3 linked regions of the Luteibacter rhizovicinus DSM 16549 genome follow. The protein of the gene in region 1 binds, or shares a complex with, the protein of each later gene. Links are inferred from orthologs where the notes say so. Each region holds a gene or a part of one and is shown in the gene's direction. Other genes may lie near its edges.

Region 1 (7,721 bases):
CCGCCGGCCGCACCGATGCCGGCGTGCACGGCCGTTGCCAGGTGGTCCACTTCGATACGGAGGTGGTGCGCGACCTGCGTGGCTGGATCCTCGGTGCCTGTTCCAACCTTCCGCACGCGGTGGCGGTGACCTGGGCGCAGCCGGTCCCGGACGACTTCCACGCACGATTTTCCGCGCGGGCCCGCCGGTATCGCTACCGCATCCTGCCGCGTTTCGTCCGTCCCGCCCTCGATGCGCGCTTCGTCGCATGGGAGCGTCGCCAGATCGATGCCGAGGCGATGAACGAGGCCGCGCAAGCGATCGTCGGCGAGCACGATTTCACCGCGTTCCGGGCCATTTCCTGTCAGGCCGCGCATGCGCGCCGCAACGTGCGCTCGATCCGTGTTTTTCGCGAAGACATCCACGTCGTCGTGGAAATCGAAGCAAATGCCTTTCTTCACCACATGGTGCGCAACATCGTCGGCTCGCTGCTGCGGATCGGGCGCGGCGAGGAGAGCGTCGGCTGGATGGCCGAACTGCTCGCTGGCCGCGACCGCGAGGTTGCAGGTGCGACGGCACCGGCGGAAGGCCTGACTTTCCTCGGTCCTCTTTACGAAGCCCACTGGGGGCTGCCACAGGAAGTGACGCTATGACCCGGATCAAGTTTTGCGGACTCACCCGCCTGGACGACGTACAGCTGGCTGCTGGCCTGGGTGTCGATGCCATCGGCTTCGTGATGACACGGCGCAGCAAGCGCTTCGTCGACCCGACCGCCGCGGCACGGCTGCGCGACGCGGTGCCGCCCTACATCACGACCGTCGCGCTGGTGATGGACGATGAGCCTGCGTTCATCGACGAAGTGCTGCGCGTCCTGCGTCCGGACATGCTGCAATTCCACGGCGACGAAACCGACGAGGACTGCGCTGCCTACGGAGTCCGCTACACGAAGGCCATCGCGATGGGCGAGGGCGCGAGTGCGCTCGAGCGCCTGCATCGGTTCCCTCGCGCGGCCGGTCTGCTGCTCGATGGCCATGGCCTCGGCGAGCAGGGCGGTAGCGGCCAGTGCTTCGACTGGTCGTTGATGCCGAAGGATCTTGCGCAGCCCCTGATCCTTGCCGGCGGCCTGGATGCCGACAACGTGGCCGAAGCCATTCGCGTGGCGCGGCCCTGGGCCGTGGACGTCTCCAGCGGGATCGAGTCGTCGCCCGGCATCAAGGATCGGGCTAAGATGGAACGCTTCATTTCTGCTGTACGACGATAACGAGAAGGCAATGACCGAGATCGCGGATTTCCACGCCTATCCGGATGCGCATGGGCGCTTCGGGGCTTACGGCGGCATCTACGTGGCTGAGACGCTCATGGAGCCGCTCGCCGAACTGACCGCCGCGTACGAAAAGCTGCGGACGGATCCCGCTTTCATCGCCGAACTCGATCGCGACCTCAAGTACTACGTCGGTCGCCCCAGTCCGGTCTATCACGCCGAGCGCCTGTCCGCGCATGTCGGCGGCGCGCGCATCCTGCTCAAGCGGGAAGACCTCAATCACACCGGCGCGCACAAGATCAACAACACCGTGGGCCAGGCGCTGGTTGCCCGGCACATGGGCAAGACGCGGATCATCGCCGAGACCGGCGCTGGCCAGCACGGCGTGGCGAGTGCGACCGTCGCCGCGCGCATGGGCCTGAAGTGCGTGGTCTATATGGGCGCCGTGGACATCGAGCGCCAGAAGATCAACGTCTATCGCATGCGCCTGCTCGGCGCCGACGTGGTGCCGGTCACCTCGGGCTCGAAGACGCTCAAGGATGCGCTCAATGAGGCGATGCGCGACTGGGTGACCAACGTCGCCGACACGTTCTACATCATCGGCACGGTCGCCGGCCCGCACCCGTATCCGCAGATGGTGCGTGACTTCAACGCCATCGTCGGGCGCGAAGCGCGCGAGCAGGTGCTCGAGCAGTTCGGCCGTCTGCCCGATGTCGTCACCGCCTGTGTCGGTGGTGGGTCGAATGCGATCGGCATCTTCCACGCGTTCCTCAACGACCGCGACGTGCGCATCGTCGGCGCCGAGGCGGCCGGTGACGGTATCGAAACAGGGCGGCACGCCGCCTCGCTCGCCGCCGGCAAGCCGGGCGTACTGCATGGCAATCGCACGTACGTGCTGTCGGATGCGAACGGGCAGATCGTCGAAACCCATTCGGTCTCGGCAGGCCTGGATTATCCCGGCGTCGGCCCCGAGCATGCCTTCCTGAAGGATGCCGGCCGTGCCGAGTACGTCGGCATCACCGACGACGAAGCGCTGGAAGCCTTCCACCTGCTGGCGCGTACCGAGGGCATCCTCGCGGCGCTGGAGTCGAGCCACGCGATCGCCCAGGCGATCAAGCTCGCACGCGAGCTGCCGAAGGACGGCCTCGTGCTCGCCAATCTTTCCGGTCGTGGCGACAAAGACGTGCACACGATCGCCGAGCGTGAAGGGATCGAACTCTGATGAGCCGCATCGAACGTCGTTTTGCGGCGCTGAAGGCCGCCGGCCGCACGGGTCTGATTCCTTTCGTCACCGCAGGCGACCCGTCGCCCGATGACATGGTGCCGATGCTGCACGCCCTGGTCGCCGCCGGCGCCGACGTGATCGAGCTTGGCGTACCGTTTTCCGACCCGATGGCGGATGGCCCGGTCATCCAGCACGCCAGCGAGCGCGCCATCGCCAAGGGCGTCGGCCTGCACAATGTACTGGCCTGGGTCGCGGCATTTCGTGAGACGGACGACGAAACGCCGATCGTCCTGATGGGCTATCTGAATCCCATCGAGATGTATGGTTACGAGGAGTTCGCCGAAGATGCCGTGGAGAAGGGTGTCGATGGCGTCCTGATGGTAGATTGTCCGCTGGAGGAGTCGCACGTGCTCGCACCGCTCCGGGCAGCCGGCCTCGACCAGATCCTGCTGGCGTCGCCGACGACCACGGCAGCGCGGCTGACCGCCCTCAGCGAGGCCGCCGCGGGCTTCCTGTATTATGTGTCGTTCGCTGGCATCACCGGGGCCGCCCAGCTGAGCACCGGCGACATCGCCGAGCGCGTGGCGGGTATCCGAGCGAAGTCGAAGGCACCGGTAGCCGTCGGCTTCGGTGTTCGCGACGCGGCCAGTGCCGTGGCGATCGGCGCCTTCGCCGACGCCGTGGTCATCGGCAGTGCCCTGGTCGACCGCCTTTCCGGCGCGACCTCGGCAGACGATCTCGCGGGCAGGGCACACGAATTTCTCGCGCCGATCCGCGCTGCGCTCGACGCGCGCTGAACGGCCGTTGCGTTAGAACGGATCCACGGAGACAACGATGAACTGGCTGCAGAAAATCATGACGCCGAAGACCCGCGCCCAGCAGCGCGCGGCCGGCGATAACAAGGGCAAGGTGCCCGAGGGCGTGTGGGAAAAGTGTGCCGGTTGCGGCACGGTCCTCTACAAGCCGGAGCTCGAGAAGTCCCTGATGGTCTGCCCGAAGTGCGGCCATCACCACGCGATCAGCGCGCGCGTGCGCCTGAACGCCTTCTTCGACGAGGGCAGCACCACCGAGCTCTGGGCGAAGATGGAAGCGGTCGACGCACTGAAGTTCAAGGACCAGAAGAAGTACAAGGACCGCGTCACCGCGGCGCAGAAAGCCACGGGCGAGAAGGACGCGCTGATCGCGATGTCCGGCCGTCTGCTGGATCGTCCGGTGGTCTCGGTCGCCTTCGAGTTCGCCTTCATGGGCGGCTCGATGGGCTCGGTGGTCGGCGAGAAGTTCGCCCGGGCCGCCGAGCGCGCCCTGGCCGACAAGAGTGCCCTGGTGTGCTTTGCCGCCACGGGTGGCGCCCGCATGCAGGAAGGCCTGTTTTCGCTGATGCAGATGGCGAAGACCTCGGCTGCGCTGGCACGCATGCGCGACGCCGGCGTGCCGTACATCTCCGTGCTCACCCACCCGACCACCGGTGGTGTCTCGGCGAGCCTGGGCATGCTGGGTGACATCAATGTCGCCGAGCCGAAAGCCCTGATCGGCTTCGCTGGACCTCGCGTCATCGAACAGACCGTGCGCGAGACCCTTCCGGAAGGCTTCCAGCGTCCCGACTTCCTGGTCGAACACGGCGCCATCGACGTCATCGTCGATCGCCGCGAAATGCGCGACAAGCTCGGCGCGATGCTCGGCATCATGCAGAAGGCGCCGCGCGCCGCCGCGTGATGTGAGGGTGTGGGAGCCGCTTCAGCGGCGATAGCAAAAAGCCCGACTCGGTCGGGCTTTTTGTGTTTTTGGTCTGGCTAGCGCGCCACATGGCGTCACACCAGCACGCGCTCCGCCCACAGCGACAAGCTGCCAAGACCCGCGCCGATCACGGTCGCGGCAAGCACATCGCTCGGATAGTGCAGTCCAAGAACGACACGAGACGCTCCGATCAGCGCCGCAAAGCCGATCAGGAAAGGCGCGAGGATCGGGTAGTGCGCCACCGCGACAACGGTGAACGCCACGGCCTGCAGCGTATGCCCGGACGGAAAACTGAATTCGTCGAGCGGCGGTACGTGGGCGATGACGCCGGGACAGGTGCGGAACGGTCGCGGACGGCGCGTCCAGCGCTTGAGTACGCGATAAAGCATCAGTGCGGTCAGACCGGTGACGGCCATCTGGACGGCCACAGCGACACCGTGCCAGCCGCCGACGAGCGCGATGACCGTCATCAGCGAATACCAGAAAACGCCATCGCCGAGCCGGCTGATGGCGCCGAAGAAGATCCCGATGGCCCGGCGTGCTCCCCAGCGATTGGCGGCGACGCACATGCGGCGATCGAGGCTCGCCCTACGCGGCGACGGCGGTGCTCCGTTCATGGACATTCTCCTCGGACAGGGATCGCATGATGGCTTCGAAGTCGTTGACGACCGACTCGGGCGAGAGGTTGGCGACAGAAACGCGTGCGGCATGCCCCATGGCCGTACGCACCGTGGCATCGGCACCCAGGGTGGCCGCGCGTTCGATCAGACCGCCTTCGTTACCTGGCGCGACGCGAATGCCGTTCTGGCCGTTGCGGATGAACTCACGCGCGGCGGCTTCGGCGTAGGCGACGACCGGGATGCCGGAGGCCATCGCCTCGAGCACGACGTTGCCGAAGGTTTCGGTGAGGCTGGGAAAGACGAAGAGATCGGCGCTGGCGTAGAACGCAGCCAGTTCATCGCCGCGGCGCGTGCCGGCGAAGATCACATCCGGGTTAGCCGCTTCGAGCGCTGCCCGGCCCGGGCCGTCGCCGACGATGACGCAGCGTGCGTGAGGTACCCGACGTGCGAGTGCGCGATAGGCCTCGATGACCACGTGCAGGTTTTTTTCCGGTGCCACGCGCCCGACGCTGAGTACTACCGGCGTGTCGGGACCGGCACCCCAGCTGTCGCGCAGGGCTTCATCGCGATGCTCCGGATGAAAGCGCGCGGTATCGACGCCGCGTCGAAGGACACGCACGTCGTGGACGCCGAGATCGTTGAGCTCGCTGGCGAGTTGGCCCGTCGGTACGAGGGTCGTCTGCGCCCGGCGATGGAAGCGGGCCAGGTAGCGGCGGACGATGGGTGTCAGGGCGCTGAAGCCATAATGGCCGACGTAGAAGTCGAATCGCGTGTGGAACCCCGTGGCGACAGGGATGCCGAGCCGACGAGCGGCGCTGACAGCGGTCCAGCCCAGCGGGCCTTCCGTCGCCACGTAGATCGCATCGGGGCGGTCCGCGCGCCAGCGGCGTTCGATGCGGAAGCGGGCGGGCAGGCCGAAGCGGAGCCCGGCGTAGCGAGGCAGGGCGGCGCCTTCGACGGCCAGAACCTCCATGCCGGCATCGCTCAGTGGCGGCGTCTCCGGATGGATCGGCCGGATGAGGTCGACGGAGTGACCCCGCCGGACGAGCCCGCGGGCGAGCGCCTGGACGGTAAGGGCTACGCCGTTGACCTCCGGTGCGTAGGTCTCGGTGACGATGCCGACTCGCATGGCGGTGCCCCTTCTGGCCTGGCTTGACGCATGCTCGCGCAATGGCGTGTCCGGGCGGTTATCGGGGCATGACCGGCATATGACAGCATGGCTGGGTTAAAATCGCGGTCTTGCCTGCCGAACGACCCACACGATGACCGTCCGTACCCGCTTCGCTCCCAGTCCCACCGGCTACCTGCATATTGGTGGTGCCCGCACCGCGTTGTATTGCTGGCTGGAATCCCGCCGCCGCGGCGGCGAGTTCGTGCTGCGAATCGAGGACACCGACCGTGAGCGGTCCACGCAGGAGGCCGTACAGGCCATCCTCGACGGCATGTCCTGGCTTGGCCTCGTGCACGACGAAGGCCCGTACTACCAGACCCTGCGTATGGATCGTTACCGCGAGGTCGCCGAGCAGCTGCTGCGTGAGGGCAAGGCCTACTACGCGTACGAGACCAAGGAAGAGATCGAGGCGATGCGCAACGCGGCGATGGCTGCAGGCGTGAAGCCGCGTTACAACGGCTACTACCGCGATCGCGACGAGCCGATGCGTGACGATCCGAACCGCGTCATCCGTTTCAAGAACCCGGCCACCGGCAGCGTTGTTTTCGACGACAAGGTGAAGGGGCGCATCGAGTGGTCCAATGAAGAGCTCGACGATCTCGTCATCTTCCGCTCGGACGGCTTCCCGACCTACAACTTCGCCGTCGTCGTGGACGACATCGACATGGGCATCACGGAAGTGATTCGCGGCGACGACCACGTCAACAACACGCCGCGCCAGATCAACATCTACAAGGCGCTGGGTGCACCCGTGCCCGAGTTCGCGCACCTGCCGATGATCCTGGGCCCGGACGGCCAGAAGCTGTCCAAGCGCCACGGCGCGGTGAGCGTCATGCAGTATCGCGACGATGGCTTCCTGCCGCATGCGCTGCTCAACTACCTGGTTCGACTCGGCTGGTCGCACGGCGACCAGGAGATCTTCTCGGTCGACGATATGAAGACCCTGTTCGACGTCGCCGATGTCAACAAGGCGGCGTCGCGCTTCGACGTCAACAAGCTGTCCTGGCTCAACCAGCACTATCTGAAGACGGACGATCCGGCCGTGCTCGGTCTCGAGCTGGCCTGGCATCTGGAGAAGATCGGCATCGATCCGGCGAAGGGCCCGAATCCGGCCGATGTCGTCGTCGCCTTGCGTGACCGCGTGCAGACCTTCAAGGAAATGGCCGAGCGCGCGACGATCTGGTACGGCCCGATCCTGGCCTGGGACGACAAAGCCATCGAGAAGCACCTGCGCACCGAGACGGCGCCGGCCGCGCTCGAAGCGGCAAAGGCCGAAATGGCCGCGCTGCCGGCGTGGACGCCCGAGGCCATTCACGGCGCGGTCGAGCGCGTGGCGGCGTCGCTGGAGCTGGGCATGGGCAAAGTCGCCGCGCCGCTGCGCGTGGCGATGACGGGCACCCAGGTGTCGCCGTCGATCGAGCACACCATTTACCTCGCCGGTCGCGAGGGTGCCATCTCGCGCATCGACGAGGCGCTCGCCCGCTCGCGTGGATGAGCTTCTCGCGCGGGCGATGCAAGGGGTCGATCCCGACGACCCCGGTGCGTCGCTGCGCATCTTCAGCAACCTGATGGGCCTGGTCCCCTGGTGGAACCTGATTGCCTGGCAGGTCTTCTTTATCGCCGTCGGCGCCTTACTGGGCTGGTGGCGGGGGAGGACCATGGCAGGCATCGTCGGGGCGCTCGTCCTGGGTCCCTTTGGCTGGGTCATCCCCTTCATACCGAAGCGGGGCC
Region 2 (4,104 bases), 600 kb from region 1 along the record:
GCCAGCTTCGAACTGGGCGAGGCCTGGCGGGTACGTGCCCTGCCCGACCTGATGCGCACACTGCGCGCCTTGCCGGGAGTATTGGGCACCGAGTTGCGACTGGTGCGGCCGGCCGACTAAGCCGTTCCGATCAGAGCACGTCCACGTCGGTGTTCTGGACGAGCGCGACGTCGTCCACCTGCACGGTCGTGTGCGCGCCGCCTTCGTTCTCGATTTCCAGCAGCACGTGTGCCGGGGCGGCGTAAGGGCGACCCTGCACGCTCAATGCCACGGTGCTCCATTCCTCCGCCTGCGCCGTGCTGGTGATGTGACCCAGGACAACCCTGCCAGCACCCTGGTCGGTGCTCATCGAGAGCGTGGCGCGTACCTGCGCCTGATCGTGCTCGGCGCGGACGCGAAAGCGCACGGCATAGACGGCATCGGCCGTATTCTGGCCCGTATGGGCGTAGACCGCTTGCGAGATGCCGCTGCCCGTCGGCAGGGCCGCATAGGTCATGCCGTCGGGGTCGACACCGTGACCCGGCAGACCGACGCGACGCCAGGACGACAGGCTGCCGTCCGTGAACTGACCGTCCTTCAGGGGCAGGAGGCAGGCGCCATCGTAGGCCTGCCCGAGGACACAGGCCGGGAGGTCCGGAAGCCGCCCGGGATCGCCGGCCAGGGCCGTGCCGGTGCCACCCAGGGCGACAGCGGACGCGAGCAGGAAGGCGGGGAGGGATTTGCGCATCATCATTCCTTGATGGTTGGGGGTGAGGCGATTGGAGCATGGAGGGCTGCATCGCGGGCGAGCCCAACGCCTGATCAGGCGGTCGACCTACACGGATTTCAGAAATCCGCTCAATCACTTACACCGATCCTCTGTCGTCCGTACCCTTGCGCACACCGCGCCGGGCGCCACTAGGTATAATCAGCGGTCTTGCCCGGATGCACCCTATTTCATGAATCCCAACTTCCTCGATTTCGAACAACCCATTGCCGAGCTGGAAGCGAAGATCGAAGAGCTTCGCCACGCCAGCAGCGGGCAGGCATTCAATATCGACGAGGAAGTAGGCCGCCTGCGTGAAAAGCTGAAGATCAAGACCGCCGAGATCTTCCGCAACCTCACGCCCTGGCAGGTCAGCCAGGTGTCGCGCCATCCGGCACGCCCGTACACGCTGGATTACATCCAGGCCATGTGCGAGGAATTCCACGAGCTCAAGGGCGACCGCATGTTCGCGGACGACCAGGCGATCGTCGGCGGCCTCGGCCGGATCAACGGCCGCTCCGTGATGATCGTCGGCCACCAGAAGGGCCGCGACACGAAGGCCAAGGTGAAGCGCAACTTCGGCATGCCGCGCCCCGAGGGTTACCGCAAGGCGCTGCGCCTGTTCAAGATGGCCGAGCGTTTTGGCATCCCGGTGTTCACCTTCATCGACACCGCCGGTGCGTGGCCAGGTATCAATGCCGAAGAACGCGGGCAGTCCGAGGCCATCGCCCGGAACCTGCTCGAGATGGCCGAACTGCGCGTGCCGATCATCTGCACCGTGACCGGTGAAGGCGGTTCCGGCGGCGCACTCGCCATCGGCGTCGGCGATCGCACGCTGATGCTGCAGTACTCGACCTACTCCGTCATCACCCCGGAAGGTTGCGCCTCCATCCTGTGGAAGAGCGCCGACAAGGCCAAGGACGCCGCCGAAGTCATGGGTCTCACGGCCCCGCGCCTGCTCGAAAATGGCCTGATCGACAAGATCGTGCGCGAACCGCTGGGTGGTGCACACCGCAACGCCCAGTCCATGGCGATTCGCCTCAAGGCCGTGCTGCTCAACGAGCTCGATGCACTCGAAACGCTCGGCGTCGATAAGCTGCTCGAGAAGCGTTACCAGCGTCTGCGCGGTTACGGCGCCTTCACCGAAGGCTGAGCTTCGACACATCGCGGCGGGGTACCATCGGGCTTCCATGCCCCGCACGCGGATCGAACCATGGCCAACGACGTCACCGATAAGCTCGCCGTCCTCATCGACGCCGATAACGCGCGTCCCGCGATCGTCGACGGCCTGCTCGCCGAAGTCGCCAAGTACGGCACCGCCCATGTGAAACGGATCTACGGCGACTGGACCGGCCCACACCTCAACGGCTGGAAGACCGCCCTGCTCGATCATTCGATCCAGCCCATCCAGCAGTTCGCCTACACCTCCGGGAAGAACGCCACGGACTCGGCGATGATCATCGATGCGATGGACCTGCTTTACTCCAATCGCTTCGACGGCTTCTGCATCGTCTCCAGTGACAGCGACTTCACGCGGCTGGCCTCGCGCATCCGCGAAGCCGGCCTCATGGTCTACGGTTTCGGCGAGCAGAAAACCCCCAAACCCTTCGTCTCCGCTTGCGACAAGTTCGTCTACACGGAAGTGCTCGTCGGCACGGTGGAGAACGAAGCCTCCGAGCCGCCGGTACAGCGCACCGCGCACGAGCTGCGCGGCGACACCAAGCTGGTCAACCTGATCCGCAACGCCATCGACGCCGGCTCCGACGAGAACGGCTGGGCGAGTCTCGGCGCCATCGGCAGCATCATCAACAAGCGCTCGCCCGAGTTCGACTCGCGCAACTACGGTTACTCGAAACTGAGCGGGCTGATCCACGGCATCGGCCTGTTCGAGGTCGAGGAGCGCGCGATCGGCAACGCAAGGCATCTCTTCGTTCGCCTCCGTGCCAAAGGTAAATGAACGTCTCGCTGATCGATCACCTCACCGCAGCCCTGGACGACGTGCCGGGCGTTGCGCTTGTCGTCGCCTTCAGTGGCGGCCCGGACTCCACCGCGCTGCTGCACGCACTCGCCGGCCAGATGCCGCGGCCGGCGCTGCGCGCCTTGCATGTCGACCACGGGCTGCATGCCGATAGCGCCACCTGGGCCGTGCACTGCCGCCGGATGTGCGATTCGCTTGGTGTGCCGATCGAGGTGGTACGAGTCACCGTGGACCTAACGCGCGGCGAAGGCATCGAGGCCGCTGCGCGACGCGCACGCCACGACGCCTTCGCTGCGGCGCTGAGGCCCGGCGAACACATCGTGCTCGCCCACCATCGCGACGACCAGATGGAAACCGTGCTGCTCAAGCTGATGCGTGGCGCGGGTCCGGACGGACTGGCGGGGATGCAGGCGATGCGCCCGCTCGCCGCCGGGATGCTGTGGCGCCCGCTGCTGGATCTCCCGCGTGCCGCGCTGCTCGACCATGTCGCCACACATGGACTGTCGACCCTGCACGACCCCTCCAACGACGACCCGCGCATCGCACGGGGCTACCTCCGCGCCACCGTCATGCCCGCCCTGATCGCGCAATGGCCGCAGGCACCCGTCAGCATCACGCACAGCGCGCGCCTGTGCCGGGAGGCGGCGGACGCCTTGCGTGAGAGCTGGATCGATGCACTCGACCACCTGCGCCGCGACGAGAACACCCTCGACGCCCGTGAATGGCTCGACCTGCGCCCGGCCTGGCGCGCCCCGCTGCTGGACCACTGGCTGCACGCCACTGGCCTGAGCGCACCGACGACGGCGCAGCGAGAGGCGCTCGAGCGGCAGATACGCGAGGCCTCGGCAGAACGCCTGCCACTCGTCGGCTGGCAGGACACGGAAGTTCGCGTCTGGAAGGGGCGGTTGTGGGCCATGTCCCGGTACCAGCCGTTCGACGAGGCATGGACGGGCCTGTGGCACGGCGAACCGATGGCCCTGCCCGGCGGCGGCGTGCTGACGCTGGGCGGCGCGCGCCTCGCCGAACCGCTCACCGTGCGCTACCGGCGCGGCGGCGACCGGATTCGCACCGCAGGCAACCACATCACCAAGGAACTGCGCGATCTTTTCCAGGAAGGCGCCGTGCCGCCCTGGCGGCGACCGCGCATGCCCCTGCTGTGCGAAAACGGCAGCCTGATCGCGGTCGGCGACCGCTGGATGAACGATCGCGGTAAGGCTTTGTTCGACGGAATAGGTGCCTTGCCGGTATGGCAGCGCGGCGTTTCCGATTGATCAAAAAGGCCATGTGAGCTAATTTTGCGGGCATGCCGAAGTCCCCCGCCCCTGTTGCACCCGCGTCATCCATTGCCGAATTCGAGCATTCGCTCGACGAGCTCGAGCAA
Region 3 (3,958 bases), 2.4 Mb from region 1 along the record:
CCTGACTTCCAGTTCGAGGGCACCGGTCCCGACGACATCACCAACTACACCAATCGTTCGCCCTACCCGACCCTGCACCTCCTCCGCGAGGACAGCATCGACAAGGCCGTGGCCGCTTTCCCCGAGGCCTCGACGATTTTCGAAGCGAACATGGCGACGTTGGATGAGCTGGGTATCGAGGGCTGGAAGAAGCTGTTCCCGGAGGGGTGAGGTTGTGAGAGCCCCTGTGGGAACCCCTGTGGGAGCCGCTTCAGCGGCGATGCTCTTCCTTTGGCGGGAACCGAGGCAAGCACCTCAAGGTCGCGGCTGCGCCGCGGGTGTATTCACCATTCGCCGATGAATCGGCTCCCACCCCGCCTATGCCCTCGTAACGTTGTTCGGGGCGAATGCGCTGAGGGTCTACCATACGCTGCAGTGTGGAAAGTCACGATCTCCAGCGATCTACGGCGATCTTCACCGAACTGGACAAGTCCGGGGGACAGGCGCACACTGCGCGGCGTTCCGGAACCCCGGATACAAGGCACAGGTGAACAGTGGCCAGGATCCTCGTCCTGCACGGACCCAACCTCAATTTGCTCGGCGTGCGCGAACCGTCGGTCTACGGGCATGAGACCCTCTCCGACATCAATGTCTCGCTGCAGGCCCGCGCCCAGGCGGCCGGCCACGAACTGAGCTGGTTCCAGTCCAACGCCGAGCACGAGTTGATCGCCCGCATCCATCAGGCACGCGACGAAGGCGTCGCCTGGATCCTGATCAACCCGGCTGCGTTCACGCACACGTCCATTGCCATCCGCGACGCCCTTGCCGGCGTGTCGATCCCGTTCATCGAGATCCACCTGTCCAATCCGCATGCGCGCGAGGCGTTCCGCCATCACTCGTATCTGTCCGACCTGGCCACCGGCGTGATCTGCGGCTTTGGCGGTGACAGCTACCGCCTGGCGCTAGAAGCCACCCTGCTCCGCCTGGCGGTGCCCGCGGCCTGACTCCCATTGGCGGTTCGCCCAGCCGGCGGACCGCATCCACCACCAGAAGGTTTGTCCCATGGACCTGCGCAAGATCAAGAAACTCATCGACCTGCTCGAGGAATCGAACCTCGCCGAGCTGGAAATCAAGGAAGGCGAAGAAGTCGTACGCCTGTCCCGCGTGCCGAAGGGCACCGCTGCGCCGCAGATGTACGCCGCCCCGATGCAGCAAGTCGCTCCGGTGGCCGCCGCTCCCGTCGCCGTCGCGCCCGCCGCCGCTGCACCGGTCGAAACCGGTCTCCCGGCTGGCCACGTGACCAAGGCGCCGATGGTCGGCACCTTCTACGCCTCGTCGACGCCGGGCGCCCCGGCGTTCGCCACGGTCGGCAAGCAGGTCAAGGCAGGTGAAACGCTGGGCATCATCGAAGCGATGAAGATGTTCAACCAGATCGAGGCCGACGTCTCGGGCACCGTCGTCGCTGTCCTGGTCGAGAACGGCCAGCCGGTCGAATTCGACGAACCCATGTTCGTCATCGCCTGAGGCCTGACACCATGCTCGAGAAGGTAGTCATCGCCAACCGCGGCGAAATCGCGCTGCGGGTGCTGCGCGCGTGCCACGCGCTCGGCATCAAGACGGTCGCGGTGCACTCCACCGTGGATCGCAACCTCAAGCACGTCGGCCTGGCCGACGAATCGGTATGCATCGGCCCGGGTCCCTCGGCCGACAGCTACCTCAACATTCCCCGGATCATCGCCGCCGCCGAGATCACCGACGCCCAGGCGATCCATCCGGGCTACGGCTTCCTCTCGGAGAACGCCAACTTCGCCGAACAGGTCGAGACCTCGGGCTTCATCTTCATCGGCCCGACCGCCGATGTGATCCGCCTGATGGGCGACAAGGTCGAAGCCATCCGCGCCATGAAGGCGGCCGGCGTGCCGTGCGTGCCCGGCTCGGGCGGCCCGTTGGGCGACGACACCGACGAGAACATCCGCATCGCCCGTGAGATCGGCTACCCGGTCATCATCAAGGCGTCGGGCGGCGGCGGTGGTCGCGGTATGCGCGTCGTGCGCACTGAGGCCCACCTCGCCAACTCCATCGTCATGACGAAGCAGGAAGCCAAGGCGGCTTTCAGCAACGATCAGGTCTACATGGAGAAGTTCCTGGAGAATCCGCGCCACGTGGAGATCCAGGTGCTTGCCGACGGCCAGGGCAATGCGATCCACCTCGGTGAACGCGACTGCTCCATGCAGCGCCGCCACCAGAAGGTTGTCGAAGAAGCACCGGCGCCCGGCATCACCCCGGAAATGCGCGCCCAGATCGGCAAGGTCTGCGTCGACGCCTGCCTGCGCATCGGTTATCGCGGCGCAGGCACCTTCGAATTCCTGTTCGAGGGCGGCCGCTTCTACTTCATCGAGATGAACACCCGTATCCAGGTGGAGCATCCGGTGACCGAGCTGGTGACCGGCATCGACCTCGTTCGCGAGCAGTTGCTCATCGCTGGCGGCGAGAAGCTCTCGATCCGCCAGGAAGACATCGTGTTCACCGGTCACGCCATCGAGTGCCGCGTGAATGCCGAGGATCCCGACACCTTCATGCCGAGCCCCGGCACGGTGAAGCGTTTCGAGGCGCCGGGTGGCCCGGGCGTACGCGTCGACACCCATCTCTACGATGGCTACCGCATCCCGCCGAACTACGATTCGATGATCGGCAAGATCATCGTGCACGGCCCGGATCGTGCCACCGCCATCGCGCGCATGCGCATGGCGTTGAACGAGACCGTGATCGAAGGCGTGAAGTGCAATATCCCGCTGCAGCAGCGCATCATGGCCGACGTCGGTTTCCAGCAGGGTGGACAGAACATCCACTATCTGGAAAAGCGCATGGCGGAGCAGAAAGAAACGCCGCCTCCGGTGTGAGGTTTCGATAAGAAGGCCGGAGTCACGCGGTGATCTCACTGCGTGACTTCGGCCTTTTTTGTTGCACCTGTGGCATCCGCGGCACCTGTGGGAGCCGCCCGACCCCTGTGGGAGCCGCTTCAGCGGCGAACCCTCAGGCTATCGGACCTTCGAGTGAGGCCTTGTGTTGCATCGGGTGAGCGGTTGAACCTCCTGCACGATGCGATGTTCGGCCTCGTTCGCGATATCAGCGCTGAGGATTCGCCGATGAATCGGCTCCTACAACAGCAGCGCCTCGAGCTTGTGGGCGGTGCGCGCGACCGCACGCAACCGCAGCGTGCGGTGGCGCGAGGGGCAAGGCCCTTGGGGCCGCATAAGCTGAGGGCGGCCCCGACTCCCTGACGGAGCGAGAGAGAAGCTACCGCCCGCCTCGAAGAGCTGCGCCGGCGGCCCCAAGGGCCTTGCCCCTCGCGGCTTTCGCTAGCGATGACTGCACTGGCTTCTTTGCTCTGTCGGCTTTTCGCCGCTGAAGCGGCTCCCACATGGTTTGATCACCGCTGAAGCGGCTTCCACATTTAACAGCTGTCCGATTCAGCTACGGCGACGACCGCTGATGCGCACCCAGTCTTCCAGCGTGCGCACTTCGAGATCCTCGAACCATTCCGCATAGCGCACCAGCAATTCCTCGTGCTGCCCATGAAGGATGCCCGACAGCGCGAACGGTGCACCCGGCTTCACGGCGGCGGCAAAGGTCGGGGCAAGCTCACCCAGCGGCCCTGCGAGGATATTCGCGACAAGCACATCGGCGAGCTCGGTCGGCGCCTCGCCCGGCAGATAGACGGCCAGATCCGCATGCACGCCGTTACGCTCGGCGTTGTCGTGCGAGGAAATGAGCGCTTGCGGATCGTTGTCGATGCCGACGGCGCGGGCGGCGCCCAACTTCAGTGCCGCGATCGCAAGGATGCCGGAGCCGCAGCCGTAGTCGAGAACCAGCTTGTCGGCCATCTGCTGGCCATCCAGCCACTCCAGGCACATCGCGGTGGTCGGGTGCGTGCCCGTGCCGAAGGCCAGGCCGGGGTCGAGGCGGACGACGACGATGT

The links. Proteins that work in one complex are often made in the same cells at the same time.
Region 2: the proteins of accD (region 1) and BJI69_RS12680 are in contact, whole or in part, in a solved structure (PDB 8UXZ), measured with the Escherichia coli proteins. The link is inferred for Luteibacter rhizovicinus DSM 16549 from one-to-one orthologs.
Region 3: the proteins of accD (region 1) and accB are in contact, whole or in part, in a solved structure (PDB 8UXZ), measured with the Escherichia coli proteins. The link is inferred for Luteibacter rhizovicinus DSM 16549 from one-to-one orthologs.

The regions. Positions count from the first base shown.
Region 1 is NZ_CP017480.1:3,391,129-3,398,849, forward strand. What follows is about bases 2,343-5,238. They hold accD (acetyl-CoA carboxylase, carboxyltransferase subunit beta), read left to right. Parts: upstream 2,343-3,299; coding sequence 3,300-4,178; downstream 4,179-5,238. Other genes in these bases: trpB (tryptophan synthase subunit beta), read left to right, coding at 2,343-2,462; trpA (tryptophan synthase subunit alpha), read left to right, coding at 2,462-3,262; BJI69_RS15555 (phosphatase PAP2 family protein), read right to left, coding at 4,274-4,816; BJI69_RS15560 (glycosyltransferase family 4 protein), read right to left, coding at 4,788-5,238. Outside these bases: tRNA pseudouridine(38-40) synthase TruA, read left to right, coding at 1-632; BJI69_RS15535 (phosphoribosylanthranilate isomerase), read left to right, coding at 629-1,240; more of trpB, read left to right, coding at 1,251-2,342; more of BJI69_RS15560, read right to left, coding at 5,239-5,948; gltX (glutamate--tRNA ligase), read left to right, coding at 6,082-7,485; BJI69_RS15570 (hypothetical protein), read left to right, coding at 7,478-7,721.
Region 2 is NZ_CP017480.1:2,796,584-2,800,687, reverse strand. Bases 1-2,918 are described here. They hold BJI69_RS12680 (acetyl-CoA carboxylase carboxyltransferase subunit alpha), read left to right. Parts: upstream 1-938; coding sequence 939-1,898; downstream 1,899-2,918. Other genes in these bases: tilS (tRNA lysidine(34) synthetase TilS), read left to right, coding at 2,699-2,918; BJI69_RS12675 (NYN domain-containing protein), read left to right, coding at 1,959-2,702; BJI69_RS12685 (hypothetical protein), read right to left, coding at 131-727; dnaE (DNA polymerase III subunit alpha), read left to right, coding at 1-120. Outside these bases: more of tilS, read left to right, coding at 2,919-3,994; BJI69_RS12665 (exodeoxyribonuclease VII small subunit), read left to right, coding at 4,027-4,104. UniProt on the Escherichia coli protein: Component of the acetyl coenzyme A carboxylase (ACC) complex. First, biotin carboxylase catalyzes the carboxylation of biotin on its carrier protein (BCCP) and then the CO(2) group is transferred by the carboxyltransferase to acetyl-CoA to form malonyl-CoA.
Region 3 is NZ_CP017480.1:979,859-983,816, forward strand. The notes cover bases 1-2,772. They hold accB (acetyl-CoA carboxylase biotin carboxyl carrier protein), read left to right. Parts: upstream 1-1,041; coding sequence 1,042-1,503; downstream 1,504-2,772. Other genes in these bases: BJI69_RS04540 (DUF1415 domain-containing protein), read left to right, coding at 1-210; aroQ (type II 3-dehydroquinate dehydratase), read left to right, coding at 534-983; accC (acetyl-CoA carboxylase biotin carboxylase subunit), read left to right, coding at 1,515-2,772. Outside these bases: more of accC, read left to right, coding at 2,773-2,879; prmA (50S ribosomal protein L11 methyltransferase), read right to left, coding at 3,450-3,958. UniProt on the Escherichia coli protein: This protein is a component of the acetyl coenzyme A carboxylase complex; first, biotin carboxylase catalyzes the carboxylation of the carrier protein and then the transcarboxylase transfers the carboxyl group to form malonyl-CoA.